DNA from 3 places in the Pseudoalteromonas sp. CF6-2 genome. Region 1 is predicted to be linked to each of the others. Evidence: predicted binding sites of a transcription regulator. Region 1 holds the regulator's gene; each other region holds the start of a gene.
What was found. Region 1 encodes LexA, which represses DNA repair genes until DNA is damaged. Its sites were predicted from a motif close to TACTGTATNNNNATACAGTA; they were not measured.

Region 1 (7,428 bases):
TATCTGCAATGCGCTTTCGAGCATAAACTGGCGGTTCAACAACACGCTGTTTAAAGTCAACTTTAACAGGGCACGCTCCGTACTGTTTGATGTTATTGGCTACCATACCAAAACGATAGTTAGAGCGATCAGCATTAATTTCACCGATGGCTGGTGCTAAGTTATTTATGTCAGCTTCCATTTGACGAAACTTTTTACTCACTTTTCGGCAATTTTTTCTACCACCTTCTTGCCAGCACTGCAGTTGATGACCAAACTCCCAAGCAGGCACAATATGCTCCCACTCAATCCGGTGTGCCCGTATATTTTGTTTGCCAGAACGAGTCACAGCATTTCGCGGCAGGTAGCCGCATCGCGTTGGATCAGGCACTAACTTTTTACCTTCGCGTTTTATATCACAATCACAATATAAGCTCTTAGTGTCGTTTGGTAAGGTCTTTATTAGATATTTTTTGGCACTAGAAAAGCTAGAAAATTGCTCCGCAGAGGCAGTAAAACAAACCCCAAGGCAAAATAGTAAAGAGAAAAATAAACGCATATCCATCACATGTGTGAACTACAGGGTTTGCTAGTGTAGAGTGATAGCTCTAAAAGAAAAAGAGTTTGATTGTTATCGAGATAATCAGCCTAGGCAGTTTAAACTTCGACAAGTTATAAGCAAGGCACCAAAACATTGGTGCCGATGCTGGTAGGATTACTTACTGCTAGTTGAAATTGGCTTACGGCGCTTTATACGTAGGTTTTGTAGTAATAATAAAATACCCGAAATACAAAACAGTACGCTGGTGGCTGCAAAGCTTATAAGTAAGGGGTTATTAAAGTCCTCGCGCTCGTCGTAATCCATAATATGTAACATCCAAAAAAAGTCGAAAATACGCCAAATAGTGCTGCGTACTGTAATGACCTTACCTGTAGCGCTATCTAAATACAGGGTAGTTGTCAGCCAATCATCAAAGCTGACTTGCCAAACATTCTCTTTATATGCAATTTCTCTGGGCCCTTTTGCTAAAAGCTGTACTTGAGAGGCCTTTGCACTAATGAGTAGGTGTGCTTTAGCATTTTCAATAATCTCAGACTCACTTGGCCTAGCCATTGCTTCACCCGTTATACCATCAAAGGTAAATGTACCGTTTAAAGTGGCAATTTCAATGGTGGGTTTTGTGAGTAAGTGGCTGTATTTTATATCACTAATTTGCTCAAACTGAGTTGTTATTGCATCAATTGATGCCATGTAATCATGCACTTTAAATGGATTACTAAGGCTGCGTTTAGCTAAGTGTTTGCCATGTACTTTTTCAAGTGGAATGGCGCTCATTACCAAGCCACCCAGCAGCCAAAAAAAGATTTGTATGGCGAGCAAGTAACCTAACCATTTATGCACTTTGCGGGCATACTTGAACATACGTTTATTCATAGAAAACCACTTGTTATTTTTGTATAGGCGCTATTGTAAAAGCTTAAACTAGGCTGCCAATGCGGCATAATGTCGCATTAACTGTATTCTAGATTTGGTATATAGACAAAACTGCGTTAAAGTTCCAATCGCTATTAATAGAGGGTAAAACGAAGGTATGTCGGAAATTCAATTTTTAAATGTAGACTTGGAGCTTGAATCAAAACACGATATAAGTGCACTGGTGGCTGATTTAAAGAAAAACGCCATGGTCTTACATTATGACAAAGATGAATATCGTCAACTTGCTCGTATTGAAGCAACAGCTGACATTAGCACGCCAGATAAAGCAATTAATCAATTATGCGAATTAATTGAGTCATGTTCACGCAATGCATTGAAACAGTGGCTTTCGTGTTCAAAACGAACATTTGATATTGGTTTTGAGTCAGGTGACTCGCCAAAATGTTTTAATCAAGCCCTGCACGCAGATACCTTATTACGTATTTCTGCCATTGGCGCAGGGATCGAAATTACCATTTACCCAGTTCAGAGCTAAGCTCGCTATCTTCGTTCTACCACCGCTGCGGTCATACGTGATACGCAGCACAGTTCACCTGCCGCATTACTAATTTTAATTTCCCAAACCGATGTCCTTTTCCCTAGATGAATAGGGCGTGTAATTGCTGTAAGTACGCCTTTGCGTGATGCTTTGAGATGATTGGCATTTATCTCTTGGCCGACACAATAAAACTTTTCAAAGTCAACAACAAAATTTGCCGCATAACTGGCCACAGTCTCAGCTAGCACAACATTTGCGCCTCCGTGTACCATTCCCATTGGATTATGGTGGGCTGGTATAGCGGGCATGGTGGCAACTAGATAGTCATCACCAATTTCGGTTATTTCAATGCCCATGGTTTTCATTAAAGTTCCTTCACCTGTAATGCCTTGTGCAAATTGCTGGCATTGCTCCAAAGTGACTGGCTGGTGCCAAATGCTCATGGTATTTCCTTAGCAAGCTAATTAAAGCTACTACCATATTGCATATAACTGTGCTGTTCAACGTTAGTTTTTTAGCAAAATGAGGAGGCCAATTTAAATTTGCGATTTTCAGATAACTGTATATACTCACAGTTAAATGTACTGTATGGAAAACCAGTTGTATGCGCCCATTAACGAAACGCCAATCGCAAATATTAGAACTTATTAAAGTATTTATTAAAGATACAGGCATGCCGCCAACTCGTGCCGAAATAGCTCAGACGCTGGGTTTTAAAAGTGCCAATGCCGCTGAAGAACATCTTAAAGCGCTGGCTAAAAAAGGCATGATAAAAATGAAGCCTGGAGCGAGTCGTGGTATTCAGTTAGTTGAGGAAGATGAGCCAGAACAACTAGGACTCCCTTTAATTGGTCGTGTAGCTGCCGGTGAGCCAATTTTAGCGCAGGAACATGTGGAGAGTCATTGTCAGGTTGATCCATCTTTGTTTAAACCCGCTGCAGATTTTTTACTACGTGTTAATGGCATGAGTATGAAAGATATAGGCATTATGGATGGTGATTTACTGGCAGTACACAGAACACAAGTGGCTGAAAATGGTCAAGTTGTCGTTGCGCGTGTTGATGAAGATGTGACTGTAAAACGCTTAGAAAAAGCCGGTCGAAAAGTCCTCCTACATGCAGAAAATGAAGAGTTTTCACCGATTGAGGTTGACCTCGAACACGAATCTTTCAACATTGAAGGGTTGGCAGTTGGCGTTATTCGTAATGCTGATTGGATGTAACGTTAATATACTTAAGTAACTTTAGCGTTTTCAGTCGCGCTCGTTTTTTGTTTTAATGTTTTGTACTGAGTAAGATGTTTTCAAAATGGTGCGTCAAACTGATTTAATTTGGTGCGACGCCGCTTTTTACCTATTTAGCATTGATTTGTGACCCCTTAGCGTTGCTCGGAGTCCATGTATAGCGCAGTTTTCCTTTCTTTTTGAGTTTTTGCTCTTCCCCTTTTTTACAAATAACGCTCTGATTATAGTTGTTATTTTTGCACCAAAATAAACATTTCTTAGATTAAAAACTTGCTTATTGTTCATTTTTTAACTAATTGGTTAATACAATGTGTTAACACCGTTTTACTAAAAAGACACAAAATAATGTGCAGTGGTGTTAAACGATGAGCTTGTATCAGATTTCTGTCGTGTTGGTACGTGTTTGCTCTAAACAATAAAAATACGAATGGGCACCTAGCTGTACGCCTTTTCGCTTTGCGTCTTGCAATAGCATCTAAAGGAGCTGTCACATGGGTAAAATGCGTTATGCCTTGTGGCTTATTTTAGTGTCTCTACCGCAGTTAGCATTGGCAAATAGTCAATTTAATATGCGTAAAGGGGTAACTGATATAAGTAATAATGTTTATGAGTTACACATGACGATATTTATTATCTGTTGTGTCATCGGCGTCATCGTTTTTGCGGTGATGTTTTGGGCTTTAATACATCATAGAAAATCAAAGGGGGCAAAGCCCGCCCAATTTCATGAAAGCACAAAAGTTGAAATTCTTTGGACTGCCATTCCGTTTGTGATTTTAATTGCCATGGCTGTGCCTGCCACAAAAACCTTAATCGCTATGGAAGATGCCTCTAAGGCAGACATCACCATTAAGGTCACGGGTTCTCAATGGAAATGGCATTACGAATATATGGGTGAAGATATTGCCTATTACTCGATTTTGTCGACACCAAAAGATCAAATAGATAACCAAGCTGAAAAGACAGCAAATTACTTACTTGAAGTCGATAAGCCGTTGGTCCTCCCTATCAACAAAAAAGTACGCTTTTTGATGACTTCTGACGATGTTATTCACTCTTGGTGGGTTCCTGACTTTGCGGTGAAAAAAGATGCCAATCCGGGCTTTATCAATGAAGCATGGACACGCATTAACGAACCCGGTGTTTACCGAGGCCAATGTGCTGAACTGTGTGGTAAAGATCATGGTTTTATGCCTGTTGTGGTTCAAGCATTACCTGAAGATGAGTTTGCAACTTGGTTGGCTGATGCCAAACAAAAAAAAGCGAATGCGGCAGCAGCGGATGCTGCATTACTTGATCAAACACTCGCGAAAGAAGAGTTAATGACACTCGGTGAGCAAGTCTACATGGCTAGCTGTGCAGCATGTCACCAACCAACAGGTATGGGGCTACCCGGTGTATTTCCTGCGCTTAAAGGCAGCCCTATTGTACTAGGTGATGTTAAAGATCACATTGATATTGTGCTTCATGGCAAGCCTGGTACAGCAATGCAAGCATTCGATAAACAGCTTTCAATTAAGCAGCTTGCAGCTGTCATTACGTATAAACGAAATGCTTGGGGCAATGATACGGGTGATGTTATCCAGCCGAGTCAAATTCAAGCAGCGATTGATGCAGCAGCGGAGGCGAACTAATGAGTAACGTTATTAATGAGCAAGCCACTGAGCATGCGCATCACGACCACCACCCTGCTAAGGGGTTCAAGCGTTGGTTATATACAACAAACCATAAAGATATTGGCAGTTTATACCTCATTTTTTCACTAACCATGTTTTTAATTGGTGGTGCGATGGCAATGGTGATCCGCGCTGAGCTTTTCCAGCCAGGTCTGCAACTTGTCGATCCTCACTTTTTTAACCAAATGACCACCGTACATGGTTTGATCATGGTGTTTGGGGCTGTTATGCCTGCCTTTACTGGATTGGCCAACTGGATGGTGCCAATGATGATTGGTGCACCTGATATGGCTTTGCCAAGGATGAATAACTGGAGTTTCTGGATTCTACCTTTTGCCTTTTTAATCCTGTTAGCTTCATTGCTGATGCCTGGTGGTGGCCCTGCATTCGGTTGGACTTTTTATGCGCCACTGTCGACTACTTACAGTAACGATAATACCGCACTCTTTGTCTTCGCTGTGCATATTATGGGCATTAGTTCAATCATGGGGGCGATTAACGTTATCGTGACCATTGTGAACTTAAGAGCCCCTGGCATGACATGGATGAAGTTGCCATTGTTTGTTTGGACATGGTTGATCACCGCATTCTTATTGATTGCTGTGATGCCTGTGCTTGCCGGTGCGGTGACCATGGTGCTTACTGATAAATACTTTGCGACCAGCTTTTTTGATGCCGCAGGGGGGGGCGACCCTGTGATGTTCCAACATATTTTTTGGTTCTTTGGGCACCCTGAGGTGTATATCATGATTTTGCCGGCGTTCGGTATTATTTCTACTATCGTGCCGACTTTCTCACGTAAAAAGCTATTTGGTTATGCCTCTATGGTGTATGCCACTTCATCGATTGCGCTGCTTAGCTTTATCGTATGGGCACATCACATGTTCACTACAGGCATGCCGGTTGCGGGTGAGCTGTTCTTTATGTACGCCACGATGTTGATTTCGGTACCGACAGGCGTAAAAGTGTTTAACTGGGTCGCTACCATGTGGCGAGGCTCAATTAGTTTTGAAATTCCCATGATGTTTGCCATTGCTTTTATCGTATTGTTCACCTTGGGAGGTTTCTCTGGCTTGATGCTTGCGATCACACCTGCTGATTTCCAATATCATGATACTTATTTTGTGGTTGCTCACTTCCACTATGTACTCGTTACAGGCGCAGTGTTCTCTATTATGGCGGGAGCCTATTACTGGCTGCCAAAATGGACTGGCAATATGTATAACGAAACCTTGGCTAAATGGCATTTCTGGTTATCACTAATTAGTGTCAATGTGCTGTTTTTCCCGATGCATTTTGTTGGCCTTGCGGGCATGCCACGTCGTATCCCTGATTATGCTCTGCAATTTGCAGACTTTAACGCCATTATTAGTATTGGTGGGTTTGCGTTTGGCCTTTCACAATTACTGTTCGTGCTGGTGGTATTTAAATGTGCCAGAGGTGGTGACAAAGCGCCTGCAAAAGTATGGGATGGTGCAGAGGGGTTAGAGTGGGAAGTTGATTCGCCCGCACCTTACCACACCTTTGAGACACCGCCGGAGATTAAGTAATGAATCATGCACCTTTGCTCAAAAAGCTCCTGCTAGCATGCCTTGGTATGTTTGCATTTGCCTTTGCATTGGTGCCGCTTTACGACGTGTTTTGTGATGTTACGGGCTTAAACGGCAAACCTTCTCTTGAGAAGGCTGTAGTGAGTGACACAGTTAATACTGAGCGTTCTGTAGATGTAAGCTTTACAACACATGCACAAAGCGGTGCACCATTCAAAGTTGAGTCCCAGCAGTACAGTGTCGCTGTGCAGCCAGGCGCTATGCGTGAAGTTAAGTTTAGCGCTAAGAATACCAGCAACACAGACAAAATAATGCAAGCAATTCCCTCGGTATCGCCAGGAAAAGCAGCTAAATACTTACACAAAATAGCCTGTTTTTGCTTCGATCAACAGCCTATGAAAGCAGGTGAAGAAATCGAGTTTACTTTACTATTTTATGTCGATACTGAGCTACCGGATGATGTTGAAGAGCTGACATTGTCCTATACCGTGTTTGATATTAGCGGGCAGGTTGTGGCTAAAAACGATGAAGCCGCCAAGCTAATTGCTAATTAGGAGCAAACAAAATGAGTCAGAATTACGAAAAATATTATGTACCAGCTGAAAGTCCGTGGCCGATTGTCGGTGCAATTGCGATGTTTTTAATTGCTGTTGGCGCTGGTTTAACTGTGATGCAAGTCAGTGGCGAAGGCAGCAGTGGTCAATATGTATTGTATTTAGGCATTGCGATATTAATTTATATGGTTTTTAGCTGGTTTAGAAACGTTATTGAAGAGTCGCATAAAGGGCTTTACTCAGCACAAATGGACCGTTCATTCCGACAAGGCATGAGCTGGTTTATATTTTCTGAAGTAATGTTTTTTATGGCATTCTTTGGTGCACTTTTTTATGCCCGTATGATTTCTGTACCTTGGTTGGGTGGGGCTGGTAACAATGCCATGACCAATGAAGTACTTTGGCCAACCTTTGAAGCCGTATGGCCTCTTTTAACCACCCCCAGTGGTG
Region 2 (7,428 bases), 390 kb from region 1:
GTCTTTAAAGCATAGAACATTATTCTGATTTAGCAGTAGTTAATCTTGATTACTTTTAAAATATGAGCGATAAATTTTTTTATCACTATTGCCAGTCTGTTCACTGAATAACCTTGCAAAGTCAGTATCTTCATCAAATAGTGCATTTAACTTGGAAAGTAAGCATTGGTTATTTAAAGGGGGAGAGCACTTTTGGGCAGCACTAACCAGTGCCACAGCATTCAAGTAACCTTCAAAAATTATGCGATTTGGCTTTCTTTGGTAGGGTTTAATATCTTCATTAAATTGCACGCACCAAGCGTTATCGCACAGATTAGGATCGGGGACGACTTCCGTGACCATAATATTGCTTGGATGGTTAATTCGCTTGTATAGTTCATGGCTTGATGCAAACGAAACGGCGGTGTAGTCGGGTGTGAAGCCTTGCTGGTAGCCTGTATTGATAAACTCAGCTAACGGTTTGTATGTGCCTACCATACAGATTGCAGTCGCTTTACTTTGTTTAAGTTGCGTAAGTGCCTTTGCAACATCTTCGCTATTGCGTTTAAAGCGGGCAACTTCAATAGGTTTTATTCCATATTTTTCTAAAGCTAAAATTAAATTACTTTCAACAACATAACCAAATTCATCAGCTTGAATCATTAATGCAATTTTTTCATGTTGGCGTTCTTTTACCAAGTAGTCGATTTGTTCAGACGCTTCATCTTGATAGCTGGCACGTAAGTTAAATACATTTGGCATTGAATTATTATGAAGAAAGTCAGCACCCGTGAAAGGCATCAAAAAGGGGACGCGATGCCTGTCGAGTAAAGGTTTAATTGCATGTGCAGTCGGTGTTCCCATCGAACCAAAAATAGCGTGGATGTTATCACTAAATAAAAATTGCCGTGTGTTTACAACCGTATTTTTGGGCTCGTACCCGTCGTCAGCAATGATGAGGTGGATATTTTGACCATCAATACCGCTATCAGCATTTATCTTATCGAAATAAATATTACTGCCGAAAGCTAATTGCTCGCCAATTTCTTTTGCAGGCCCTGATAGTGCTGTAGACATACCTAATTTAATAGGGGGAAGAGTGTCTTCGGCATGACCCAAAGTAGATAAAAGTGAAAGAGAAAACAATATGCTCTTAATTGTCGATATTATGGAGTAATTTAAAGTGAGCATACCAACCTTGCACTGCGGTTTTGAATTGTGTGTTTAATGCTTTTTTTCCTGACAAACTCGCTTCATTAATGAAGTGTTCGATACCAGTTTGCTGTAATATTAGCCGAATAAGTATGCGTTTTGTATCTTTATTAAGCAAGTGTAGACTAATTGGTGTATGCCAGAACAGTTGCCACAGTAGCGGTTGAGCAGAAAATAACGTGAATTCAGTGTTTAAAAGGCGCTCAGCTCTAGTTAGTAATGCAGCCGGGCATTCACTTTGTGAAAAATGAGGTAGTAACTCAGCAATCAGCTGCCACGGTAAGTGGCTAAAGTGGCCTAAAAGCTGTAAAGAAAAGTCGTGTTTAAACTCATTATTGAGTTGAGTTACTGAGTGCCTAGCTTGGCGGGTAAGTGGCTTTATTACTAAAGCCGAATGTTCCGCAGTTGCTTTATCGTGGCCAAACCCCAACTTAATGACCTTAAAACCATTACTTTGCCAAAACTTAACCAGAGATGCATTTGCGCCAAAGCTCGCACCGAAATAGTCGCAATTATCTAGCTGTTTTTCGCAGTAATTTAAGAGGCTTGAACCTACACCTTGCTGATGGCACTCTGGTGCGACAGCGATTCGCACAACTCTTGCAGAGCGTTTACATAAATCTTCTGTATTCTGGCTCAGTTGAGTAATGGTTTGTGCCATTAAATGGCCATGTGGTCTGCGCTTACCTGTTTTTACTTGCTCTGCGATTTCAGTCGTTAACCCTCCCTCAACAGCCACCAAACACACTGCTTTTAATGTATTTTCTTGCTTACAGATAGAGAGCTGTAACTCGGGCGCATCAAGCAGTTGGCGCAAATCATTCACTGTGGTTTGGTAATGAGCCAGCGCGAGTAGTGCCATTATTTGGCTAAGTAGCTGCTCATCATCAACAAGTTGCTCTTTGCTGATGTTTTCAAATTGGTACTGCTTACTACTATGCGTGTCTAGGTACTTTGCATCGAGTAATAATAGTTCGCGTATACTATTTTCTAGCGGATCGCGCTTTGCAAAACGAATTGGTTCCTCAAGCGTAATTGTTTTTAGCGATTTAAATTGGCTACGTAAGTAATGTAAAAAGCGTAGCGTATAACCTCGCCCATTTCCCTCATAACCAACCATAGTGCTAGCAAACACAATTCGCGGATAACTTTTCAGAATTTGCAGTAGTATAGAAACCGGGATAGCCGCAGCTTCGTCGACAAATAACAGATCGCAGTCAGGCTTTTCATCTAACAGTGAATCTGGCGCAATATAGCTAAGGTTAGCCAGTTGCTTACAGTTTTGCTCTTTAGTTATACCAAGCTCAGATGCTAAATGTTTAAAGCTAGTTTGCACAGCTTTGGCTTGCGTTGTACAAATCAGGATTTTTTTATCTTGCAGATTAGCAGCTGCAAGTCCTAAAGCGGCTGACTTACCACGGCCCCGATCTGCACTGATAACTAAGGGCCTATTAGCGCGTCCTGTCGCAGTTTTAATTATTTGCTCAACACACGCCTGTTGTTGCTGATAATTTATCTCAGCGGTTGCTGGCGATACTGATTGGTAGGCTGGGACTGAGTGCTCAGTAAAATAATGTCGCTGTAGCTTCAACTTTGTAAAAAAGCGTTGATTAAAAAAGCTATGCGTAATTTCTTCGCCATAAGAAGTAATACTTGTGAGTGCAGGGTCTTGCCAATGATTGTCCTCTGGTAGCAATAAGATCAGTACACCACCTGCTTTTACGGTACCTGCAAGCGCGGCCAGTTTATCCACATATAAGCCGCTAAAACCATCGAAAATTGCGTGTTGAAACTCTTGGCCAAGAATTTGGTGAGCATGTTTTGGAAACTCACTATTTGCTAATCGTGAGCTAGCGCTTAAAATATAGGTATTGTTAAGCGCTAGTTGGCTTGCGAACTGGTAGCACCAAGTTTCGCTGCCTTGCACGATAACGAGCTGGCGATGCTTTGCAAGCGTCAGCTCGTTACACAGTGCTGCTATGTATTCATTATAAGGCTTGAAGTCTTGCATACTGTGTTACAAGCCATTTGCTGCCTAGGTCATCAAAGTTCACTTGAATACGTGATTGTGCGCCACTACCTTCGTAATTGAGTACGGTACCTGCGCCAAATTTGGCGTGTAATACGCGTTGACCTAAGTTAAAGCCGCTGTCTTCAAATGCCGCATGGGTTACTGATGGGCTAAAGCGACCTGCCGCAGGTGGTCTAGAAACCTGTGTTTTAATACGAATTTCTTCGATGCAATCTTCAGGCATTTCGCGTAAAAAGCGTGATGGGCTGTGGTATTTTTCTTGCCCATATAAACGACGGCTTTCTGCGTGACTAATGTATAATTTCTCCATCGCACGGGTCATGCCAACATAGCATAAACGACGCTCTTCTTCTAAACGGCCAGACTCTTCGTTACTTTGCTGTGATGGGAACATGCCCTCTTCAACACCAACCATAAATACCAGTGGAAATTCTAGGCCTTTTGCTGAGTGTAGTGTCATCATTTGCACAGCATCTTCGTGCTCATCGGCTTGACCTTCACCAGACTCTAGTGAGGTATAGGCCAAAAAGCCCTGTAGTGGTGAGCTGAACTCTTCATCTTCAGGGAGCTCATATTGACCACATGCACTAATAAGTTCTTCTAAGTTTTCTACGCGAGCACGGCCTTTTTCGCCTTTTTCAGCTTGATACATAGCCATTAACCCCGAGGTTTGAATGGCGTATTTAGCTTGCTCCTCTAAGGTGAGGTCGCTGATCTTATCTTCGATATGTTCAACAAGCTCTAAGAATTTAGTCACTGCACTTGCTGCACGGCCAGATAAGTGTTGTTGCTCGATAATTGCTTTTGCAGCATACCAAAGTGGCAGAGACTCATTCCGTGCACAATCACGGATATGGCTTAGTGTTTTATCACCAATACCACGGGCAGGGGTATTAATAACGCGCTCGAAAGCGGCATCATCTTGGCGATTACCCACCAAACGTAAGTACGAAAGAGCATCTTTGATCTCTTGGCGTTCGAAGAAGCGCATACCGCCATAAATACGGTATTTTAAACCTTCTTGCAGCATCGCTTCCTCAAGTACACGAGATTGCGCGTTATTACGGTATAAAATGGCGGCATCTTGTAATGCATTACCCGCATTTAGCCAGCTACGTAGTTTGCTGCTAACAAAGCGGGCTTCGTCTAATTCATTAAAAGCAGCGTAAACAGAAATAGGCTCACCGTCATTGCCGTCTGTCCAAAGGCTTTTACCCATGCGTTCAGCATTATTTTTGATCAGTGCATTTGATGCTTTCAAGATGGTTGCTGTTGAGCGGTAATTTTGTTCAAGGCGAATCGTTTCGGCTTCGAAGTCAGTTAAAAAGCGTTTGATATTCTCAATTTTTGCGCCACGCCAGCCATAGATACTTTGGTCATCATCACCTACGATCATAATACTATTCGTATTACCTGCGAGTAACTTTAACCAAGCGTACTGGATTGTATTGGTATCCTGGAACTCGTCTACCAACATGTGAGCAAAGCGTTGCTGATAATGACGTAAAAGTGTCGGGTGATTTTTAAGCACTTCGTAGCAGCGCAGTAGTATTTCAGCAAAGTCGATTAAACCAGCACGATCGCACGCTTCTTGATATGCAGCATAGACTTTTAGCATCATCTGCTCATTGATATCGTAAGCTTGAATGTCTTTCGGGCGTAGGCCTTCGTCTTTTTTCGCGCTGATATACCAACCAAACTGTTTTGCAGGCCACTTTTTGTCATCGATGTTCATCGCTTTAAGTAAGCGTTTGATCATACGTTGTTGATCGTCAGAATCTAAGATTTGAAAGCTTTCTGGTAAGTTCGCTTCACGGTGATGGGCGCGCAAAATACGGTGAGATAAACCATGGAAAGTACCAATCCACATACCACCAACTGGTGCTTTAAGCGTTTCTTCTACACGGGTACGCATTTCTTTGGCGGCTTTGTTGGTGAACGTGACCGCAAAAATGCTGTATGCAGAAGCTTGTTCAACTTGCATGAGCCATGCGATGCGATGAACGAGTACTCGAGTTTTGCCAGAACCTGCGCCTGCAAGCACTAGCATGTTTTGCAATGGGGCTGCGACTGCATCCCGTTGTTTATCATTTAAGCCATCGAGTAATTCAGAAACGTCCATCGTTACGCCTTTTCAATCTATAATGAAGGGAGTATAACAGGTGTTTATGCAAGGCTAAATAAAATACTGTTTTTATAAACAGCTATTTTGGCAAGTCATTAAAATTGGAGTATAAAAATTGTGAATTTGACTTATTTTTAGCAAAAAGAACTAAAACCAAAATAACGCTATTTTTTAACACTTTGATTTGTAAGCTATAATAAGTTGGCATAAAGTGTGTTTATTAAAAGTATAATCATTAAAAACTACAGAGGTTAGTATGGCAGAGCAAGGTTCTGGTGGTAATGTAATCGCAGCAATTTGTAATATCTTTTTCCCTGGCTTAGGGCAGTTGGTACAAGGTCGTTTAATGGCGGCGATTGCATTCTTTTTAGCTTGGGTTATCAGTGGCGCACTAATTTATGTCGCGATCGGCTTTGTGTTACTGCCGATTGTTTATTTATGGGCAATCATTGATGCCGCACGCTTTAGATCACGACTCTAGCTGTTTGAATAGCTTAAATACGGGCGCCACATTGGCGCTCGTGTTGTTTTTAGGGCTGCAAAACTCGCCACGTATAGCTGCAAACGGTATAATCAGCGTATTAACGTATTACGAGTCCCCTTCATGGAATATCAATTTATCCGTGACCCAATTAGCGGTTTACGCATTAAAATCTCTTCTGAACACGGCGTTATTGGTCGTTGGCTGAATGAAGAAATCGGAAAAGAAAAAGTCGCAATGGTGCAAGCTTTAATTGCTGCAGTTAAGTGTAGCCATGAGCCTTTAACCTTACAAGGCCAAGAAATTGATTTGATTTTAAGTAAAGATGAAGCGTTATTTGAAGCCCATGCACTACATCAAGACAACGAAGACTTAGTCGCCTATCAAGATGATGATTTAATGCTCGAAGAAGAGGGCTTATGCAGTGGCTGTGGTTTTGAAGACTTTGTTGATTTAATTGAGTCTTGGCAAGAGTTTACCCAAGGGCGATAAGCAGAAACAGATTCTGCTTATCTGTGGCTAGTTTATTGTTCATTGACTGATTTAACAGCCGCAAGCAATAAGTCTTCAGTTAAACGTACTTTATAATTTGGATTAGCATACTGAAAGTGAATTAATCCTTTTGTGTTAACCACAAAAACAGCCGGTACAGGTAAAGCCACCTTTGCTTCGCCATCTAGTGACACAAAGTTAACGCCAAGCTTATTGCGATAGATTTTAGCGGTTTTAGCGTCTAGATAAAATGCCAAGCCTAATTGCTGGCTCAATGCCAAGCTATCATCAGATAAAAGTTGATAATTTGGAGAGGATATTTTGCTTTCAGCTAGCTTCTCTGGGCTATCTGGCGATATCGCGATAATTTGTGCATTGAGGTCTGCTAATTGCTTTTCAATTTTTTGCACACTGGCTAATTGTCTTGAACAATATGGGCACCAACCGCCCCGATAAACAATCAATACCGTGGTTTTTTCTTTAAAACGTTCACCTAAAGAAACGCTTTTTCCAAACTGATCTTTTAAGTCAACATTTTGTATAGTCAAGCCTGGCAGTAATGGACTAACTTGTTCAGCTGAGTTTGCAATATTCGTTGCGGTAGCTGCAATTGCTTGGCTAGATAGTGCAAGCAATGCAGTAATAAGTAGTGATCTAAACATTAGGTTCCTTAATGATTCTTTCTCGATTTTACAAACGACCAGTTTATAGGTGTTTTTATTTCATCAATGCCAAATTTAACTGTAGTATATAGGCAAATAAAAAATGCAAGTTGGGATAAAGAATGTCTGCTAATTTACAAAAACTCGTTGTTATGCTCGAAATGCAAAATGCGATGAATACCAAAGTTCATGAGCAATGGTTTAGCCAAGGTTTTGAGTGGTATCGTGCAATTTGGGTTGAGTGTGCTGAAATGCTTGATCACTATGGTTGGAAGTGGTGGAAAAAACAAACTCCAGATACTGAACAAGTTATTTTAGAGTTAGTTGATATTTTCCATTTTGGTTTATCTTTGCGCATTGATGGTGAAACCAGCTATGAGCAATTAGCCGCGCAACTTGAAGCGGAATTAAGTGCGCCAGTGCAAGCGGATGACTTTAAACAAAC
Region 3 (7,428 bases), 1.3 Mb from region 1:
TACAGCACGTAACGCGGCCTCACATACCAACTTATCGCCACCAAGAGACGTAACTTGTGTTACAAGCCCATTAAAGCCAAGTCGAATATTAACGCGACATTGCTTATTCTTCATCTTTTCATCGATAAGTAAAGTTTGCTGAATACGCGCCATAATTAACGCTTTGTATTTATCAACTTCACTAACAACTTGTTGCTGACGAATTTTATTTCGTGCAGCTTGCTCTGCTGCTAACTGCTCTTGAAGCATTTGCTCTTGCAGCGCTTGCTGACGTTTACGCTCGGCTTCAGCTTCTTTACGTTTGCGCTCAGCTTCTGCTTCTGCCGCTTTACGCTTACGCTCTTCTTCCGCTTTTTTCAGCGCTTCTTCTTCAGCTTTACGCTTATCTGCAGCTGCTTTTGCTGCGGCTTCCGCTTCTTGCTTTTGCTTTTCAGCTTGCTTAGCTTTCGCTCGCTCTTTTTCTTGAATTTCGCGCGCTTTTTTAGCTTGTGCTTCTGCCTCTGCTTTTTCTTTTTCTTTAGCACGGCGTTGCTGTTCTAGCTTTTTAAGACGACGGTCTTCAGCCTCTCGTTGTTTTCGAGCATCATTAGCACGACGCTCAAGGTCGCGAAGTCGTTTTGCTTCCGCTTGCTTTTTGGCTTCTTCTTGCTTTTTAAGCTCGGCAATCTTTTGTTCAACCTTTTGTTGATCAACAGTCACCGCCGATACTGCTTTTTCTGGTTCAGGCAAAGCAGTGTTCAGTGTCACTTCCATCACCTTAGGTGCAGGCATGTGGAAATTAGCTGACGCAACTAAAAAAACGATAATAGCAAGGTGCAAAAGAAGCGATTTAATTACTGATGCACGCATACTAACCCTCAAACGATTCAGTCATTAAACCCACTGACGGCACACCGGCGTTTTTCAAAAAGTCCATAAGCAGCAGTACTTCTTGATAAGAAACTTTGCCCGAACCTTTGATCATCACTGGCGTATCTGGATTTTTTTGCAGTTGTAATTTAATTACCGCTGCAACGTCCAACGCTTCCATAGGAGCTTCTGGATCTGTGCCGATACTTACATAATACTTACCTTCAGCGTCAATTGACGCAATAATAGGCGGCGTATCTTTTGTATCAACAAGATCAGACTCTTCCATTTTCGGCAAATCAACTTTTACGCCATGAGTAATAAGCGGCGCAGTTGCCATGAATATAATAAGCAGTACTAACATCACGTCAATGTAAGGTACTACGTTTATCTCACCTACTGGGCGACGTTTTTTACGCTGATACATTCGCTTTAGCCTCTATTTGCGCAGCTGCTTGGCGGTGTAAAATATTGGCAAATTCTTCCATGAAGTTAATGTAATTACCCTCAAGCTTTTCAACTTTATTTGCAAAACGGTTGTAAGCGATAACCGCTGGGATTGCCGCAAATAAACCCATTGCCGTTGCAATCAGTGCTTCTGCGATACCAGGTGCAACCATTTGTAATGTAGCTTGCTTAACTTCGCCTAATGCAATAAATGCATTCATAATACCCCACACAGTACCAAACAGACCTATGTATGGACTAATAGAACCTACCGTTGCTAAAAACGATAAGCTTGATTCTAATTTTTCTATTTCACGAGATAAGGCGACGCGCATAGAACGATGCGTACCTTCCATAACGATGCCAGCACTTTGGAATGTTGTTTTTTTATGGCGTGCAAATTCTTTGAAGCCAGCAACAAATAATGATTCAACACCAGTTGTGCCGCCAGGTCTTGCTGAAACTTCGTTATATAGTTTACTTAAGTCAACGCCAGACCAAAATTTTTGCTCAAAACGCTTAGCACCATTTTGTGCATCAGAAATCGCTTTTTTACGTTGAAAAATAATTGCCCATGACATGACCGACATACCGACTAATGCCAACATAACTAATTGGACAAGTACACTGGCTTCTAGAATAAGATCTAAAAAATTAAGCCCTGATCCCACGTTAAACTCCTAAAATAGATTTCTATATAATTTGTTATACTTATTACACTTGTGTTAGTTGACCATCATAATGGTCAAAAGTTACATCTAGTGTATCTAGTCAGTTATGAACTGACAACGCCCTTGCTGTGAAATAGCTACAAATAACGGTGAAAAGCAAATGCTTTAGTTATTTTTTAACCATTTTGTTCACGACTCCAAAAGCAGGACTTCCCTTTTAAAACTAAAATGCATCTACACGGTGCTTAAAAATATAACTAAACTTGGTAAAATACGGCGTTTATTCACATTATGCGCATAAACACCCAAAACACTATTCACCAACCTAGCACAGAATACTTAAACTAATCCTGAACAAAATGAGCATTAATTATAAAAATCTTTTTATTCATAGACTTATAAAACTAACAACGAATAAGCGAACAAAAAGAAAACAATAGAAAATAACGCTGCTATTAGTTTTTTTTATCTGAAAATAAAATTTTTCTAGTTTGAAGAAAAACTCACAGTTACGTATTATACCCACATACCGAGCTAACAACCTTTGAAAGCTTCTTTCATTAAGCTCCGTTTTTTGCAATATGATTATTTCGTATTGCCTAGTTAGCTTAACTTGGATAAAACCTTTTTAAGCTGGCTGTAGTTCCCTGAATTACTTCCTTCAACTTGTTGTTTGCCCGCATCGTTATGCGGGCTTTTTTTTGCCTACACAAAACGAAAAGACATTACCGAAAATTAGCTTAACTGTATGTGAATTAAATAGCAGGAAGGTATGATGCTTGTTAGATTCTGCATCTAAAATAATTTGCGTTAGCAATATAGAGGGCTAAGATTCACTGCTCCTTTTTAGATTTGTTTCAAGATTAAAAAACCCCGCATATGCGAGGCTGAGTTTTTATTTGTCTGGGGTCAGTCCAAAATGAAGGTAGGCTATATCGGACACTAACCTTCCACGGGGAGTACGTTGTATAAAACCTTGCTGAATTAGAAAGGGCTCAATCACATCTTCTATGGTTTCTTTTTCTTCGCCAATGGCCGCCGCTAAATTATCAAGCCCAACTGGGCCACCCATAAATTTTTCGATGATAGCAAGCAAGTATTTACGGTCCATGTAATCAAACCCGCTTTTATCTACATCAATCATATCAAGCGCTTGTTCTGCCACATTGGCGTTAACCTTGCCGTCAGATTTCACTTGAGTGTAATCACGTACACGACGTAACAACCTATTAGCAATACGTGGTGTACCACGTGAACGTTTAGCGATTTCTGCTGCGCCTTCATCGCACATGGTTAAATCTAAAAAGTGTGCTGAACGCGCTACAATTTTTGATAAATCTTCAACTGAATAAAACTCTAAACGCTGCACAATACCGAAACGGTCTCTAAGTGGTGATGTTAAAGAGCCTGCGCGTGTTGTTGCGCCAATTAAAGTAAATGGCGGCAAGTCGAGTTTGATTGAACGCGCGGCAGGGCCTTCCCCAATCATAATATCGAGTTGATAATCTTCCATCGCAGGATAAAGGATTTCTTCGACTTGTGGGCTTAGACGATGTATTTCGTCAATAAAGAGTACGTCACCTTCTTCAAGGTTCGTTAACAACGCAGCTAAATCACCTGCTTTTTCAAGCACAGGACCAGATGTCGTTTTAATATTAACGTTCAATTCGTTGGCAACAATATTTGCAAGTGTGGTTTTACCAAGACCTGGCGGACCAAAAATCAACAAATGATCGAGCGCTTCACCACGATGACGAGCAGCTTCGATAAAAATTTCCATTTGTTGCTTAACATGTGGCTGACCTGTGTAATCGTTTAATAGTTTTGGTCGTATAGCTCGATCAACACTGTCTTCATTACTTTGCTCACTGGCATCTATTAAGCGATCTGCTTCAATCATGGTTTACTCACAACATCGATTTTAGAGCTTCTTTTATAAGAACCTCAGTCGTCATATCTGGTTTATTTACCGCTTTTACTGCTTTTTGCGCTTGCGGCAGTTTATAACCAAGGGCAATAAGTGCTGACACAGCATCATCTGCTGCGTTGTTGGCTACAAGCGTATCATTACTTGCAGGCTCAATAATGGCATTATCGCTAAATGGCGTGAATAAGTCATTACCCCAATCTTTTAGCCTATCTTTCATTTCAAGTACTAAACGCTCTGCTGTTTTTTTACCCACACCAGGGAGTTTAACAAGCGTTGTTGCATCTTCGTTATTTACACATGTCACAAACTGCTGTGCAGACATACCCGACAAAATAGCAAGGCCAAGCTTTGGACCCACACCATTGGCTTTTAGAAGCTCTCGAAATAACGCACGCTCTGTTTTGTTATTGAAACCAAATAACAACTGCGCATCTTCACGCACCACAAAGTGAGTGTATATAATAGCTTGCTCACCAACCGCAGGGAGGTCATAAAAGCAGGTCATCGGCATTTGTACTTCGTAACCTACGCCGCTTACTTCAATTAAAATTTCAGGCGGTTGCTTTTCAACTAGCAAACCATTCAATCGGCCTATCATATTACTTCCTTAATCGTCCTCTTACGGTCTTGCTCGCACTGCCCGCAAGTTTTATTAAATTTTGTTCTGAGTGAGCATGACAAATAGCAATAGCCAATGCATCAGCCGCATCGGCTTGTGGTGTGCCTGGTAATTTTAAAATATTTTTAACCATGTGCTGTACTTGTGATTTGTCGGCACCGCCATTGCCTACCACCGCTTGCTTTATTTGTCGTGCCGAATATTCAAATACCGGAAGTTCAGCCATAGATGCACCAACAATCGCCGCACCACGAGCTTGACCTAATTTAAGAGCTGAATCTGGATTGTGAGCCATAAATACTTTTTCGATAGCAAAACTATCGGGCGAAAATTGCTCAACTAACTGACTGATCCCTTGGTAAATCATTTTTAATCGCACAGGAAAATCATGCTCAGCTAGCTTAATACAACCACTCCCTAAATAAGTAAATTTAGCGCCTTGGTGTGCTATTACGCCATAACCTGTTAAACGTGAACCAGGATCAATTCCTAAAATAATTGCCAACTAACTGACCCATTTTTTTTCTTTATTCAATAGCCTTAATAATGCCAGAGCACTGTATAAATTACCAGTAACCAATTGCAAAACATAAAAAAGCCCGTATACACGGGCATTTTATAAACATTATTGAGCTTTATATCACCCTAGTGCACGCAGTAACCCTTGTGTATTTTTACGCATTGTTCGCGCTATCATCAAATAGCCTAAACTAGCTACAAAGACACCACCAACAATAGGGCCAATTAACCAAATATGAGGGTGTAATTTACCGGCAAGGTCAAACATTTGCTGTTGTACTATTAATAAAGCAATATCACTCACAATGGCAGCTACCCCACCCGCGGTTAAGCCTAATAATAAAAACTCATACAAGGTGGCATTTTTAATAAGCCGCCCTTTTGCACCGAGAGTTCTTAATATAACAATCTCTTGCATCCGTTCGCCCAAGCTCGCTTGCACCTGAGATATAAGTACTAAAGCACCACACACCACTACAATAGACAATACAAAACCAATCGCAAGAGATACCTGCTCTATGGTTGAACGGATCTGTTTAATAAAGCTTTCAACATCAATCACATTAACCGTTGGATATTGGCGCATCAGCTCATTAAATTCCCGCTTTTGATGTTCTTTAACACTCACCGACGAAATATACGTTGCTGGGAAGCTCTCAAGTACATCTGGGCTTAAAATAATAAAGAAGTTTGGTTTTAATGTGGTCCAGTTAACTTTACGTACACTGGTAATTTTTGCATCGAACGATTGCGCACCAATCAAAAACGTTAATGTATCACCTAGTTTTACATCAAGGCGTTCAAGCATAGACTCCTCAACCGAGGCCTCTGCCACTGAGTTTTGTGTAAACCACTGACCCTCTATTAACTCATTTTGAGCAGGTAAGTCTTCTCGCCAAGTAAGGTTTAATTCACGGCCGATACCTGAGCGTGCCTCTTCATCTTTTTTCTCGTTATCTTGCTGTGATACTTCACGCGCAACTAGCTCACCGTTCACTGCATTAACACGGCCTCGTACTATCGGGTAAAAATCAGAGGTGGGCATGTCGCGCTCTGCTAAAAAAGAGGTAATGGGTTCAAGCTCTTGCTCTGTAATATTCACTAAAAACGAGTTTGGCGCATCGACTGGAAGCTGCGACTGCCAATCTGAAATCATGTCATTTTTAAGCACAATTAAAAACAACAATAACTTAATAGCAAGGGCAAAACTTATCAGCTGTACTGCATTAGCATTAGCACGTTTTTGAATTGAAGCAATCGCAAGCGACCAACTATTACCAGGGCTTAGTCCTAGTTTACGACCACCACCAAAAATGAGTTTGGATAAACCAAATAAAAGCGCAATCAGTACCGTTGTCGAGATAAATAAGATAGCTGTGATCTTAATATTATTACTAAATAGCCACATTAATAAAAACACAGTTAGTGCCGACATTGCCAAGTGAACCTTGCTGACAAGTAAACGATCTCCCAAATTACGGCGTAGTACGCGAAGTGGCGGAATATCAAACAAATCTAGCAAGGGCTTAATTGAGAACATTACCGCGCAAATAACCCCTGTACCAATAGCAATCAACCAAGGTTTCATACTTGAAGCAGGTAGTGCTGTGCCCATCGACTGTGCTAAATAATCACTAGCAATACTTTGCAGCGCAAAACCAACAACCAGCCCAACAACCACAGACATAAAGCAGACTAAGCTCAAATGCAGCAAGTAAATTTTACGGATTGTGGCACGACTGCCCCCCAACGTTTTCATCATCGCAACAGGGTCATATTGACGCTCGCAATAGCGTTTTGCAGATACAGCAATAGCCACCGCCGCTAATATAATTCCTAGTAAACCAGCTAATAATAAAAAGCTCTCAGCACGATTTAGGCTATTCGCAATGGGCGATTGTCTATCTTTAACACCATACCATTGCTGGTTTTCTTTCATTTGGGGCTTTAACCAAGCATAGAACGTGTTTATGCTCTCTTCATCACCGGCATAAAGCTGGCGATAAAAAACACGACTCCCAGGTTGAATAACTTGAGTGCTGGCAATATCTTGCTGATTAATTAAAATACGCTGACTACTAGAAAAGACATTAAATGGCGCATCTGGCTCTTCAGCTACTACATGACTTGCCACAAAAGTAGCCGCACCTAACTCGACCTTGTCACCAACCTGTATGTTCAATGCATAAAATACCGACTCACTAAGCCAAACCTCACCACGGTTTGGTACTTTATCGGTAATAAATGCCTCTCCTAACAAGCTAGTTTTTACTTTGAGTTGCCCTTTAAGGGGATAGGTGTTTGATACAGCCTTAACTGAGCCTAATTGCATTTCATCATTGGCAAACAGCATGGTATCAAAATAAGTGATTTTCGCGGTGCGTAGGTTTTCT

Region 2: the regulator LexA is predicted to act here: its motif matches at 5,410-5,429, upstream of uvrD (DNA helicase II).
Region 3: the regulator LexA is predicted to act here: its motif matches at 5,072-5,091, upstream of ruvC (crossover junction endodeoxyribonuclease RuvC).

The regions. Positions count from the first base shown of each region.
Region 1 covers NZ_CP091442.1:3,370,870-3,378,297, reverse strand. The annotation lists gene L3Q70_RS15710 (endonuclease) at 1-538, opposite strand, end outside; gene L3Q70_RS15705 (hypothetical protein) at 695-1,414, opposite strand; gene L3Q70_RS15700 (hypothetical protein) at 1,572-1,952, shown strand; gene L3Q70_RS15695 (hotdog fold thioesterase) at 1,958-2,398, opposite strand; gene lexA (transcriptional repressor LexA) at 2,560-3,177, shown strand; gene coxB (cytochrome c oxidase subunit II) at 3,690-4,832, shown strand; gene ctaD (cytochrome c oxidase subunit I) at 4,832-6,424, shown strand; gene L3Q70_RS15675 (cytochrome c oxidase assembly protein) at 6,424-6,978, shown strand; gene L3Q70_RS15670 (cytochrome c oxidase subunit 3) at 6,990-7,428, shown strand, end outside.
Region 2 covers NZ_CP091442.1:136,515-143,942, forward strand. The annotation lists gene L3Q70_RS00685 (ABC transporter substrate-binding protein) at 40-1,125, opposite strand; gene L3Q70_RS00690 (GNAT family N-acetyltransferase) at 1,133-3,202, opposite strand; gene uvrD (DNA helicase II) at 3,180-5,345, opposite strand; gene L3Q70_RS00700 (hypothetical protein) at 5,605-5,829, shown strand; gene L3Q70_RS00705 (YacL family protein) at 5,953-6,321, shown strand; gene L3Q70_RS00710 (peroxiredoxin-like family protein) at 6,354-6,983, opposite strand; gene L3Q70_RS00715 (dUTP diphosphatase) at 7,106-7,428, shown strand, end outside.
Region 3 covers NZ_CP091442.1:2,086,566-2,093,993, forward strand. The annotation lists gene tolA (cell envelope integrity protein TolA) at 1-849, opposite strand, end outside; gene tolR (protein TolR) at 851-1,276, opposite strand; gene tolQ (protein TolQ) at 1,263-1,967, opposite strand; gene ruvB (Holliday junction branch migration DNA helicase RuvB) at 2,863-3,867, opposite strand; gene ruvA (Holliday junction branch migration protein RuvA) at 3,875-4,495, opposite strand; gene ruvC (crossover junction endodeoxyribonuclease RuvC) at 4,497-5,021, opposite strand; gene L3Q70_RS09715 (FtsX-like permease family protein) at 5,157-7,428, opposite strand, start outside.